3 regions of the Vibrio splendidus genome follow, and region 3 is predicted to be linked to each of the others. Evidence: predicted binding sites of a transcription regulator. Region 3 holds the regulator's gene; each other region holds the start of a gene.

Region 1 (4,430 bases), 760 kb from region 3:
ACTCCAAAAAAAAGCCTCAGCGTTTAAGCTAAGGCCTCATCATAACATTGCTCATCGATCGTGAAACGATTTAAACGTGATGTTTCTTCTTGATGATTTCGTGGTAAGCATGCCATGTTCCGTAACCAAGCAATGGCATCGTTACAATCATACCGACACCGTAGGTCGCAAAGCCGACTAAGATACCAGCGCCAATGATACCAGCCCAAACGACCATCGCAGGGATGTTTGATTTAACAGCGTTGAAGCTAGTAAAAATGGCACTCATTACATCTACACGTCTTTCCATCATCAATGGAATCGAAAATGCTGAGATGCTAAATATCAGGCTAGCGATAACCAATCCAATCACCGAACCCGTAATCAGGAATGGTGCAAACTCGCTTAATGGTGCTCCTTGTACGGAAGGGTAGAGCGCATGCAATAACGCAGCAATCCGCATCCAAAAGATCATTGCAACCATTAACACAATCGCAAAGGCCCATTGGTGGGTGGAGTTGCGAGTAATTGCTTTCATTGAGTGGAACAAGCTTGGGGAATGTCCTTTCTCTCTTTCCCAGCTTGCGTCATATAGGCCAAGAGCAAGAAAGGGTCCTATCAACATATAGACTATCAAGCTTGGCATAACGACTAGGTGTGTTCCTTGCCATTGGACTAATTGCACGATGGCGATGGCCGCAGCCATGAAACACAATCCGTAAAATGCGCTGATTATTGGCATTTTCACTAAGTCATGCAGTGCAAGCGATAACCAGTGGAATGGGGCTGATATGCTTACTTGGTTACAAGGAATAGTGCGAGCGTAATCCTGATCGCTGACCTTGTGTTTCTTATCGTTTAGTTCGGATGGGTGCACGGTACGAGGCATAGATCCCCCTAGTTAAATAACGTCCTAGTTATAATTCCACAAGGCTCAGAGATGTCGCTTACGAGAGCGTTATGGTGTTGAGCTAAACTGCTCTTTGTCATCCCAGTTATTGTTCTTGCGTACATTTAACGAGCGTTATCAGATTGAATTAATTTAAGTTAAATGTGAGCTTGATCGCCTAGGAGTTACCTTAACTATTGTCAGTAGTGCTAGAAAACACAAATTATCAGCGAATTTTTATACTAAGTGGTTAACGGTAAAGAAGACTTGGACTGGGTGTTCTAGCAGGGAAATGTTTGGTAAGTACATAAAAATAAAGCCCTTACTAAGAAGTAAGGGCTTTAAAGAAACAAATCGCAGTGGCTAAATTATTTTAGGCCAGCGAAGTCCGCAAGGATTGCTGCTTTGTCCGTCGCTTCCCAAGGGAACTCTTCACGACCGAAGTGGCCGTATGCTGCCGTCTTTTTGTAGATAGGCTGAAGAAGGTTCAGCATTTCTTGAAGACCGTATGGACGTAGGTCGAAGTTTTGACGAACAGCTTCAATGATGATCTCGTGAGCTACTTTTTCAGTACCAAACGTCTCAACCATGATAGATGTTGGATCTGCAACACCGATAGCGTAAGACAATTGAATCTCACAACGGTCAGCCATACCAGCAGCAACGATGTTTTTCGCAACGTAACGCGCTGCGTAAGCTGCAGAACGGTCAACTTTTGATGGATCTTTACCAGAGAATGCACCGCCACCGTGACGAGCTGCGCCGCCGTAGGTATCAACGATGATCTTACGACCTGTTAGACCACAGTCACCCATTGGGCCACCGATTACGAAACGGCCTGTTGGGTTAATGAAGAAGTTAGTGTCTTTGTTGATCCACTCAGCAGGAAGTACTGGCTTGATGATCTCTTCCATTACCGCTTCACGTAGGTCAGGTGTTGTTACTGAATCACAGTGTTGAGTTGAAAGAACAACTGCGTCGATACCAACAATCTTACCTTGGTCGTATTGGAACGTAACTTGAGATTTCGCATCTGGGCGAAGGAAATCAAGCTTGCCGCTCTTACGTACTTCAGCTTGCTTCTTAACAAGAAGGTGAGAGTAAGTAATTGGAGCTGGCATTAGGATTGGTGTTTCGTTAGTCGCGTAACCAAACATGATGCCTTGGTCGCCTGCGCCTTGATCTTTAGGATCGGCTTTATCAACACCTTGGTTGATGTCTGGAGACTGCTTACCAATTGTGTTTAGTACTGCACAAGAGTCTGCGTCAAAGCCCATATCAGAATGAACGTAACCAATTTCACGAACTGTTTCACGAGTGATTTCTTCGATATCAACCCATGCAGACGTTGTTACTTCACCGCCAACCATAACCATGCCGGTTTTTACGTAAGTCTCACAAGCAACACGTGCTTTTGGATCTTGTTCCAAGATGGCATCAAGAACAGCATCAGAGATTTGGTCTGCAATTTTATCTGGATGGCCTTCTGAAACAGATTCAGAAGTGAATAGGTGCTTAGCCATGAGAGCTCCACTTTTAGTTTAGTTTTTAGTTGCAAATAGTTAAATGCAAATAATTTCAGGCGTCGCAAGCTAGGAAGCGCCGCCATTAAATACAGTATATTTTGTAGGTGTTTCTACATCTAGACGGCTATTCTAAATTCCAGCGGTCGAATTACAAGCTCTTTTTTATGATATGTCATAACTAAACGTTTGCGTATCGGTCGAGATAAGGCATTGCTAAGTGATGTAAATGTTCGAAAATTGCGAAAAATGACCGTTAAAATGCCAGTAAAACGTTTGCAGTCGCTAAAGTCGTTTGAGAGAATACCCGCGCTAATAAAAATGAAAATTTTAGCATCAATCTCTTTTTTAAATCGCTTATGTACTCAGGAGCAGACATGCCTTCTCGTAAAGATCTAGCCAATGCAATTCGCGCACTTAGCATGGATGGCGTTCAACAAGCAAATTCAGGCCACCCTGGCGCACCAATGGGTATGGCTGACATCGCTGAAGTTCTTTGGCGTGGTCACTTGAACCACAACCCAGCAAACCCAGAGTGGGCTGACCGCGACCGTTTTATTCTGTCTAACGGCCATGGTTCAATGTTGATTTACTCTCTGCTTCATCTTGCAGGTTACGAGCTTTCAATTGAAGACCTTAAGAACTTCCGTCAACTGCACTCTAAGACTCCTGGTCACCCTGAGTACGGTTACGCTCCTGGCATCGAAACAACGACTGGTCCTCTAGGTCAAGGCATCACTAACGCTGTTGGTATGGCGATGGCTGAGAAAGCATTGGCTGCACAGTTCAACAAAGAAGGCCACGACATCGTAGACCACTTCACTTATGCATTTATGGGTGATGGTTGTCTGATGGAAGGTATTTCTCACGAAGCATGTTCTCTAGCAGGTACGTTAGGTCTTGGTAAGTTGGTTGCTTTCTGGGATGACAACGGTATTTCTATCGATGGCGAAGTTGAAGGTTGGTTCTCTGACGATACACCTAAGCGTTTTGAAGCTTACGGCTGGCACGTAATCCCAGCCGTTGATGGTCACGATGCTGACGCTATCAATGCTGCTATTGAAGCGGCTAAAGCGGATCCTCGTCCAACACTTATCTGTACTAAAACTATCATCGGTTTTGGTTCTCCAAACAAAGCGGGTACGCACGACTGTCACGGTGCTCCACTAGGCGCTGATGAAATCACGGCAACTAAAGCGGCACTTGGTTGGGAACACGGTCCTTTCGAGATTCCAGCTGATATCGCAGCTGAGTGGAATGCGAAAGAAGCGGGCGCAGCGAAAGAAGCAGCGTGGAATGCTAAATTTGACGCATACGCAGCGGCTCACCCAGAGTTAGCAGCAGAATTCAAACGTCGTACAAACGGCGAACTACCAGCTGAGTGGGAAGAGAAAGCAAACGCAATCATTGCTGACCTTCAAGCTAACCCAGCTAACATCGCTTCACGTAAAGCGTCTCAAAATGCTCTAGAAGCGTTCGGTGCTATGCTACCTGAATTCATGGGCGGCTCTGCTGACCTTGCGCCTTCTAACCTGACTATGTGGTCTGGCTCTAAGTCGCTTGAAGCAAATGACTTCTCTGGTAACTACATCCACTACGGTGTACGTGAATTCGGTATGACGGCTATCATGAACGGTATCGCTCTGCACGGTGGTTTCGTACCATACGGCGCAACGTTCCTAATGTTCATGGAATACGCACGTAACGCAATGCGTATGGCGGCTCTGATGAAAATTCAGAACATCCAAGTTTACACGCACGATTCGATCGGCCTAGGCGAAGATGGTCCTACTCACCAACCGGTTGAGCAAATCGCATCTCTACGTCTGACTCCAAACATGAGCACATGGCGTCCATGTGACCAAGTTGAGTCTGCTGTTGCTTGGAAACTGGCAATCGAGCGTAAAGATGGTCCTTCTGCACTTATCTTCTCTCGTCAAAACCTTGCACAACAAGATCGTGACGCTGAGCAAGTAGCAAACATCGCGAAGGGTGGTTACATCCTGAAAGATTGCGCTGGCAAGCCAGAGCTAATCATC
Region 2 (4,430 bases), 590 kb from region 3:
AACAGGTTTTGCGTTTGTAATCCCTAGTTGGGTTAGTTCTTCAACTAATAAATTCTCAAGGCCATTTGAGGTAACCGCTAGATATTGATTCATAGTGTTCTTTTATTGATAAAAATGAGCTCGATTATACCTGAATTTGCTATTAGAGCATCACACTAAACTCGTCTTTTCATTGAATCTTTCTACTAACTGCTTAGCAAATGGTCAGTCATGAAGCGATCGCTTACCCGCACTCCCTTACAACACAACAACTCTCAATCTCACAGAAATAACACTCATCGATAGGCTTAAACCGTCAAGTGCATTTATATTCACCCTAAAATTGGTATACACCAGATTGAAATTTAGGTTGAAATTTAGCAACAAAAGACCCCAAACAGGGAATAAACAGAGGAAACCCGCTATCGATAATGAGAGAATCGGTCTAAATTGAGGTTAAAAAAGATACGTTTTTTGCAAATTAAATAAGTGAACAACGTCATTCAAATGAATGAACTACGTCGTATTTATTGAGATAGGCTTTTTTAGGCACAAAAAAATCGGCTATTAAGCCGATTATGGGGAAGGTATTACAGGTTTATTCGTAGCGATGGTTGGTCGAAATAATGCTCTAGTGATGCTCTAGGTTAGAGATTAGAGCTTAACCCACCATAGCAATATGCGCTTGATGAAGGATGGCATTTGCGTCAGTCATTCTATCGTGCATGACTTTAATCGAGTCTCCAAAGCGTAAACCTTTTGAAGGCGTTAGGAGGAACTCTTCTAAGTCTACAAATGCACATAAGCTCGCACACTCACCTACTTCTAATACGATGAAGTAACCAAGACTATGCTCGTTATTCATTTGTACAATATCCCCTTCTTGAGGATATTCATGACCAGCGCCTTGTGAGTCGAAGAACCAGCTTTTAGGCTGTACAGGCTTATGGAAACGCTTTGCAGCCACACAATAAAGTGCAAGCTCTGCTTGGCGTGGCTCAGACAGTTCTAAGCCAGAAATTTGTTCTTTGAAGGTTTGGTAGGAAGATGCATCATCAACAGTGAATTCATTATCTTTAAAAGCGCAGTCCACCAGCTTATTGCGGACCAGATTCGTTTTAAAAATCATATCCTCTCCGAGGTTTAGCATTAATGAACATTGCTGCTCATCGTAATACCAACTCCATGTATCGCTAGGTTTAAGCATCATTTCGTCTCACACTGTTGAACCATTCCATTAGGTAAAACGCAAAATTACCTTCAATTACAGTAATTTTACTGTGCGATAGGCAAAAAAAAAGAGGAAATGAATTCCTCTTTCTTATCGCTTTTCTCTACAACTCAGTGAGTTACAGTGTCTCTTTTAGTAAGACGATGCCGGATTGTAGTCTTTGGACTAAGATCGTTTTTGCGAACTATAGATTTTTGACGATGTCGCCTACAAGTCCTGGACCTTTGTAGATGAAACCAGAGTAAACTTGTACAAGCTTCGCGCCTGCCATCATTTTCTCTTTTGCAGCAACGTAAGAGTCAACGCCACCTACCCCGATGATCGGTAGTTGGTCGCCTAGCTCTTGGTGAAGTTTACGAACAACTTCAGTACTGCGAGATTGAACTGGACGTCCGCTTAGGCCACCCGCTTCGTCGCAATGCTTCATACCTTCGACGATACTGCGATCCAATGTCGTGTTGGTTGCGATCACACCATCGATCTTATTTTTGATCAATGATTCGCAAATTTGGCTGATTTCGTCATCACTTAGATCCGGAGCGATCTTAAGAGCAAGCGGGACATATTTACCATGCTTCGCTTCTAATTCGGATTGCTTGGTTTTTAGTTCAGACAACAGATCATCAAGTGCTTCGCCATATTGTAACGAACGAAGTCCTGGAGTATTTGGTGAAGAGATATTTACCGCAATGTAACCCGCGTATTGGTAAACCTTCTCCATACAGATAATGTAATCTTCTGCGCCCTTTTCAATTGGCGTGTCTTTGTTCTTACCAATATTGATACCTAAGATGCCGTCATAGTTCGACTTCTTAACATTCTCAATTAGGTTATCTACGCCTAGGTTGTTAAAGCCCATGCGATTGATAATACCTTCGGCTTCAACAAGACGGAACAGACGTGGTTTGTCATTACCTGCTTGTGGACGAGGAGTAACAGTCCCTACTTCTACAAAACCAAAACCCATTGCGCCAAATGCATCAATACATTCGCCGTTTTTGTCTAGGCCGGCAGCAAGGCCAACTGGATTTTTAAAAGTAAGACCCATGCATTCTACAGGTCGGTGAGGTAATTGTTGGCGATACAAAAGATCAATAGGTGTGCCGGTGAAGCGTTTGAAATTTTGGATTGCAAGATCATGTGCCTTTTCGGCATCAAGTTGGAAAAAGCCAGTTCTGGCTAGACGGTAAAGCATTGTGCCTCCGATAGAAAAAAGCGCCGTGTAAACGGGGCGATATTATTTACTTATTTACCCAACTATTCAATCTATTACTGTCTGTAAGGGTAAGATAATCGAGTTTGCTAACGAAAGAGGTTTATTATTAAGCAAACGTTACCGTATCCTCCAGTGAATGGTCTATTTGACTATCATTCATGTAACGAACATCGTTTAACTCGGCCAATTAGAAGCTAACTTTATCAAGCATAAGTTACTCAACGAAATAATTGGACACGTCATTTACTATTCAACCAAACGACACTGTTCTGCCAAATAACATTGCTCAGCCAAACGAAAAAGGCAGACCTAATGGCCTGCCCTTGTTTCTTTTCGTTTTTATCTAGTCGCTAGTCTGTCGACATACAGTTTAGATTCAATAGCATCAATTCGCGTAGTGCTACTGAGAACTTAGCAAACTCATGAACCGAACCCACTTTGAATTCGTTCAAGATGCTTTCCCAACGATGCAGAGAAACCGAGTTACTTTCCATCCAGTCATCAAGCGCTTTAATCACATCGATGTCTGAAGCACAACCGCAGTTAAGCACTTGGCCAGTTAGCTGACGTTGCTGCCAATCCAGATCTTCTCTGAATGCTGCACGTGCCAGCGCTTGCCAATTGTTGTCTACTGCTTGACCATTGATTTGCTTCAAGAACCAGTGCAAAGACAAGCGATCGCCAAGATTGAAGTAAAGCTTAGACGCTTGTTGTACTGTTTTACCTGTTTCACGAGCCACTGTGGATATATCCAGTGCTGAGTACAAGCTAGACAAACGCGCGACTGAATTAGCCAACTCAGCGTTTACACCTTGGTCAATCCATAGCTGTGCCATTGCGTTATGCTCTTCTACTTCAGAAGCCACTAGGTTTTCATCCAGTTTCTCTGTGATAGTTAGAACATCACCTTGGTAAAGTTCAATCAGTGCTTTCACTGACTGTTTACCGGTACGGTTTCTTAGCAACCAACGAGCCAAGCGACGAAGTGTACGGCGAACATGGTAGATCAATTCGTATTGAGCTTCAGAACTTGAAACATTGTCCAGTTCACGGATGCTCTTCAGAACTTTACCAAGACCGTAGATTTCACGTGATGCTGCGTAAGCATTGGCAATATCAACGATATTTGCGCCCGTCTCTTCTTGCAGACGAGTAACGAAGTTACAACCCATCTCGTTAACCATTTGGTTAGCCAGTGCAGTTGCAATGATTTCAGAACGTAGTGGATGACTATCCATGTGTTGAGAATAGTTACGACGTAACGCTGTTGGGAAGTATTGCATAAGTTGTTGAGCATGGAATTCATCATTAGCGATATCATCACTAACAAGATCTTCTTTAAGCACCATTTTTCCGTAAGCGACAAGTACAGAAAGCTCTGGTCTTGTTAGGCCTTGGCCCTGCTTTTCACGCTCAAGCAGTGTTTCGTCATCTGGGATGTATTCCAAACCACGATCCAAGTACCCTGCTTTCTCCATAGTGTGAATAAAGCGGATTTGCTCTTTTACTAGGCCAACACCTTGATGTTCAGTAACCGAAATAGACTCAGCTTGGCAATATGCGTCGTCTAGTACGATCTCGCCAACTTCATCTTCCATTGATTCAAGTACTTGGTTACGTTGCTTAACGGTTAGATCACCATTAGACACCAAACCATTCAGGAAGATCTTAATGTTTACTTCGTTATCCGAACAGTCAACACCACCAACGTTATCAACGAAGTCAGTATTAACGCGGCCACCCGTTAGCGCGTATTCGATACGACCCAGTTGAGTCATACCCAAGTTACCGCCTTCACCAACAACCTTAGCTTTCAGGTCACGGCCATCGATACGAAGCACGTCATTTGCACGGTCACCAACATCAGTATGAGTCTCGTTTGAAGACTTAACATATGTACCGATACCGCCATTCCAAAGAAGATCAACCTGCATAGACAAGATCGCTTTGATCAAGTCATTTGGTGCCATTGATGCTTTCTTAGTACCCAGCATTTTCTGAATT
Region 3 (4,430 bases):
CGACTCACTGACATCGGTGTTAGACCCATCAACAGATTGATAAGGAAAAACGGGAAGACAGGAATCAGACGCAGAGAAAATAAGTAAAATGCTCCGTCTTTTTCAACGCCCTTGTTAATCGTTGCTAATTTGTCACCAAACTTGGTTTGAATCCAGTCACGTAACAGATAACGGCTACTTAAGAATGCTAAGGTCGCACCGATCGCACTCGCGAAAGATACCAGCAGCAAGCTGTTCCAGAAGCCAAATAGCGCGGCCCCTAATAGGGTCACAACAGCGGCACCAGGAATGGAGAAAGCAGTAATCATTATATACGCGACAAAATAGATAGCAGCGGCAGCAATGAAGTTGCTATCAATGTAGTCATTTAAAACGGCTTGTTGGGCCTTGGCATTTTCAAGCGTTAGGTATTGGCCGAAATTGACGCCTAACAAGACGATGGTTACGACCAACACAATACCCAATATCATTTTCTTACTCATTGATACTTCCTCCAAATTTTCAATGTATACCATTAGTATAGATAGACAGGCAAAGCATAGATTAACTTTCAGCAGATATAAAAAAAGCCGCAGTAAATGCGGCTTAGTTATATAGATAATTTGCACTGACAATGTTAATTGACGCGATTGATAAGCTCTTCACGACGCTGCTGCGGTATAACAGACCAATGTGTGCCATTGATCGCGCCTTCTAACGCCCAAAGTAGTTCAATACTGACAGAAGACGCATGTGATTCTTTGATGGCGTTAAATGCGTTTACAGAGCCAGATTCATATAAACGTTCTACGGAATCGATCCCTGCTTTTTTCAACATACGCTCAGTGGCGAGTCGAAGGTTGGGCAGATCTTTGAGTCGAGTAGGCTTAGCTGAAGATTGCTCAGCTTTTTCTTCTTTAGCAAAACCCAGAGACGTCGTTGCAAGCTGCAAGATTTTCTCTTGGTCTTGCCACAGGCCTTCAGGTAAAGCGAAATATTTAGTAACGACAGGGAAACCACGTTTTTTGTAGACGTACGGTTGAAACCCTTGTTGTTCGAACTGTTTCGTTGTGCATTTGTCTGCTCGTATGTGCAACTGGTCATTTACAACCAGAGCAAACATAGTGTCATCAGCAAAAAGACCGAAGCCACCAAACATCGAGCGTGATTTTATTTTTCCTAGGGATTCAAATAATTTCATTGAATCCTTTAGTATCGGTTTATCCATGTTATTTATCTCGGTGTATTTGAACTACGCCACCAAATAAGCAGGTCCGAGAGATTAGCAAAATGTTGCAATTAAATTGTCAATTAGCCGTAAATTACTAAATTATTAGTAGTTACTGCATTTTGCCATCGGTAACCCCGCTACCATACCAACGAGTGGTTTAGGCCGGAAGCTTTGCGTCTCACTCTTTCAAGTGATTTGCCCTGTGCGTGACTGATTGAATAGAATAAAGTTTTTGTTGAATGAGGCTCACACTTGTTATTTCAAAATGTGATATTGCTTCAATTAATGATCTTTCCAGTATGATACCAGGTTCATTCATGTTGTTGATAAAAAAAGCGCACCTAAAGGTGCGCTTAATTATATTAAACTGAATTTATCAATTAATTTAACGTTTTAACTGTGCTTCGCTCAACAATTTCAGGATGCATTTCGAACACACGCTTTTCATGGTCTTTATCTTTAATGCGTTCTAACAAAATTTCGAAAGCGTTCTTACCAACACGACGTTTGGGTTGGTGAACCGTTGTTAACGGCGGAGAGAAGTATTCAGCCAGCTCGATGTTGTCATAGCCGATCACTGAAATATCTTCAGGGATACGAATTCCTTTCTCTTGCAGTCTGCTCATTAGGCCGAGTGCCATCGTGTCGTTAAAACAGAATACGGCCGTTGGGCGATCTACCATCTTAATGATTTTCTCTGCCGCAAGAACCGCAGTATCACACTCGAAGTTACCTTCAATGATCATGTTATCATCGGCAGCAATCTTAGCTTCGTTGAGTGCGCGTTTGTAACCCGCGATGCGTTCAACACATGCCGCTTTGTCTAAGTGGCCACTTAAACAAGCAATCTTGGAGTGACCGTGATCAATGAGGTATTTGGTCGCTAGGTAACCACCTTCTTCAGAGTTGTCGATGATCTTATCTGCTTGAGAACTCTCAGGGCCCCAATCCATAATCACTTTAGGAATGTCAGCGTGACGGTCTAACATGCCTCTCAGCTCTTCAGTTAGGTCAGAACACATAACTAAGATGCCATCTACACGTTTCTCTGCAAGCATTCGAATGTAGTCACGTTGCTTCTCATAGATACCGCCCGTATTACACAGGATCAAAGTGTAACCTTGACGGTAGCAGTAGCTTTCAACACCATCGATAACTTCAGAGAAGAATAGGTTAGTTGATTGAGTAACTAGCATGCCGATAGTGCGGGTTGTATTGCACTTCAAACTACGAGCAACGGCACTTGGTGCATAGTTCAGTTCGTCTACGGCTTTATTTACTTTTTCTTGCGTCGCTTCTGCAACAAAGCGAGTTTTGTTGATTACGTGAGAAACGGTTGTTGTTGATACGCCTGCTAAGCGAGCGACATCTTTTATAGTGGCCATGGTTTTATCCTATTAGAAGCTACTTTCCCAAAGTACGGAATGAAGTAGCCGTTAAGCTACCTAACTAAGAGCTTAAATTTGTAGGGCTCTTTGGGTACTAAAGTGCTAAAAAACAAAAAACCGCTATTGAGCGGCTTGTCTTAACACCGAAATGCTCAAAACTATAATAAGCATAGCATTTCGTGAATGTTTCATATTTTATCGTTTGCGGTCACAATTTTAGACTGACTAGAAATTACTCGCAATAAAATTCACCCGGAAATCCGGGTGAATTGTCACATTCTTCTGAATTTATTTAACGAGTCATCCAATAAGCTTATTCACCAGCGAGGTATTGTGTGTCCAATTTGCAGAATGCAAGTAACAGAGATGAGACTGATGCGTAGAAACCGAATTCGTCAACGTCATGACATTTAACGTTGAACTTTGGTACCCAAGTAAGAAGTTGTTGCTCGATAAATTGCTGTTGAACAATGAACGATTTTTCTAGCTCTTCTTCAAGCTCAGTTTCATTAGAACGGATGATCAAGTTGCCAAGGAAGTCGAGTTCGATAGCGATGTGGTCAGCTGGTTCTTTTAGGTCTTGGTTCACCACTAAGTTGTGCTTAGCCATGATCTCTTCCATATCTTTTGCTGGCTTATCATTCAAAAGGCCAGTCTCACCGATATACATAGAAGCGTAAGGAAGTGCGCCATGCTTATCTGTTTTTAAGAATAAGTCACAGAAGTCAGCAGACAATTCTAGTTGAGCATCTTCACGCGTTTGTAGGCGGTTTAGCGCATCCACTAGGCTATCGATCGCTGGCTTTAGTGTTTCATTTTCGCCTAAACCAGTTAGGAAAGAACGAATTTCAACAGAGTGGTAGTGATCGAGTTCTTCTTGAGTGAGCTCTTTAGCGAATAAGCTTGATAGCCACCAGTATATTTCTGCTCTTTGCTCGTTGAACGCTTTCGTATCTTTCATTTCTTAGATCCTGATTTAGTCTTGTGGTGTTACTTATATGCATCTTGAAGTCACTAGTGCATAAGCACACCAAGGCTGAATAACAAGGTTATTTGCGAAACGCAAAGTTACTCGTTAGTAGTAATGCCTATATTGAATTGCGATGGACGATAAATAGCAAGGTTTAAGATTGTCTTGTATCAAAAAAGATCCATGTTTCTGGCTTTTATCTTGTGTACCACTAGAATTGTTACGAGTTATGAATAGAATAGTCACTGAAACTATTAAATAAGAAAAGTGGTGTAGATGAGCTATCACGTATTAGTCGTAGAAGATGATGTGGTAACCCGCAGTAAACTGGTCGGATACTTCCAGAACGAAGGTTACACAGTAAGCGAAGCAGAAAGCGGCGCTCAAATGAGAAACGTGTTAGAAGAAAACAACGTTGACCTCATTATGCTGGACATCAACTTACCAGGCGAAGATGGATTGATGCTAACTCGCGAATTACGCAGTCAATCAGACATTGGAATTATTTTAGTTACTGGACGCACGGATAGCATCGACAAAATCGTTGGCCTTGAAATGGGCGCTGACGATTACGTTACTAAACCCTTCGAACTTCGCGAGTTATTGGTTCGAGTTAAAAACCTACTTTGGCGCATTTCTGCCGCTCGTAAAACAGCAGCAGGTAAGGTTGAAGAGACTGAAGACGAATCTGTGGTTCGTTTTGGTGAGTGGACGTTTGATATCCCTCGTCGTGCGCTAAGCAAAAACGGCGAACCGGTAAAACTGACTAAAGCTGAATATGAACTGTTGGTTGCGCTCTCTTCTTATCCTAACCAGGTATTAAGTCGTGAACGCATTCTGAATATGATCAGTCACCGAGTGG

Evidence for each region. The regulator PurR, encoded in region 3, represses purine synthesis genes. The targets are predictions, from matches to a motif close to TNANGNAAACGTTTNCNTNA.
Region 1: a site for PurR is predicted at 2,569-2,588, ahead of metK (methionine adenosyltransferase). Genes of this name have one in related genera too.
Region 2: a site for PurR is predicted at 2,533-2,552, ahead of pyrD (quinone-dependent dihydroorotate dehydrogenase). Genes of this name have one in related genera too.

The regions. Positions count from the first base shown of each region.
Region 1 covers NZ_AP025508.1:3,358,901-3,363,330, reverse strand. Annotated here, with positions in the region: gene OCU90_RS14880 (DUF2189 domain-containing protein) at 71-868, opposite strand; gene metK (methionine adenosyltransferase) at 1,237-2,391, opposite strand; gene tkt (transketolase) at 2,769-4,430, shown strand, end outside.
Region 2 covers NZ_AP025508.1:2,008,045-2,012,474, forward strand. Annotated here, with positions in the region: gene rlmKL (bifunctional 23S rRNA (guanine(2069)-N(7))-methyltransferase RlmK/23S rRNA (guanine(2445)-N(2))-methyltransferase RlmL) at 1-93, opposite strand, end outside; gene OCU90_RS09145 (cell division protein ZapC) at 641-1,189, opposite strand; gene pyrD (quinone-dependent dihydroorotate dehydrogenase) at 1,395-2,405, opposite strand; gene OCU90_RS09155 (NAD-glutamate dehydrogenase) at 2,777-4,430, opposite strand, start outside.
Region 3 covers NZ_AP025508.1:2,595,824-2,600,253, reverse strand. Annotated here, with positions in the region: gene OCU90_RS11565 (TVP38/TMEM64 family protein) at 1-482, opposite strand, end outside; gene OCU90_RS11560 (TfoX/Sxy family DNA transformation protein) at 617-1,207, opposite strand; cyclic di-GMP riboswitch class I at 1,335-1,420, opposite strand; gene purR (HTH-type transcriptional repressor PurR) at 1,591-2,595, opposite strand; gene torD (molecular chaperone TorD) at 2,912-3,559, opposite strand; gene torR (two-component system response regulator TorR) at 3,845-4,430, shown strand, end outside.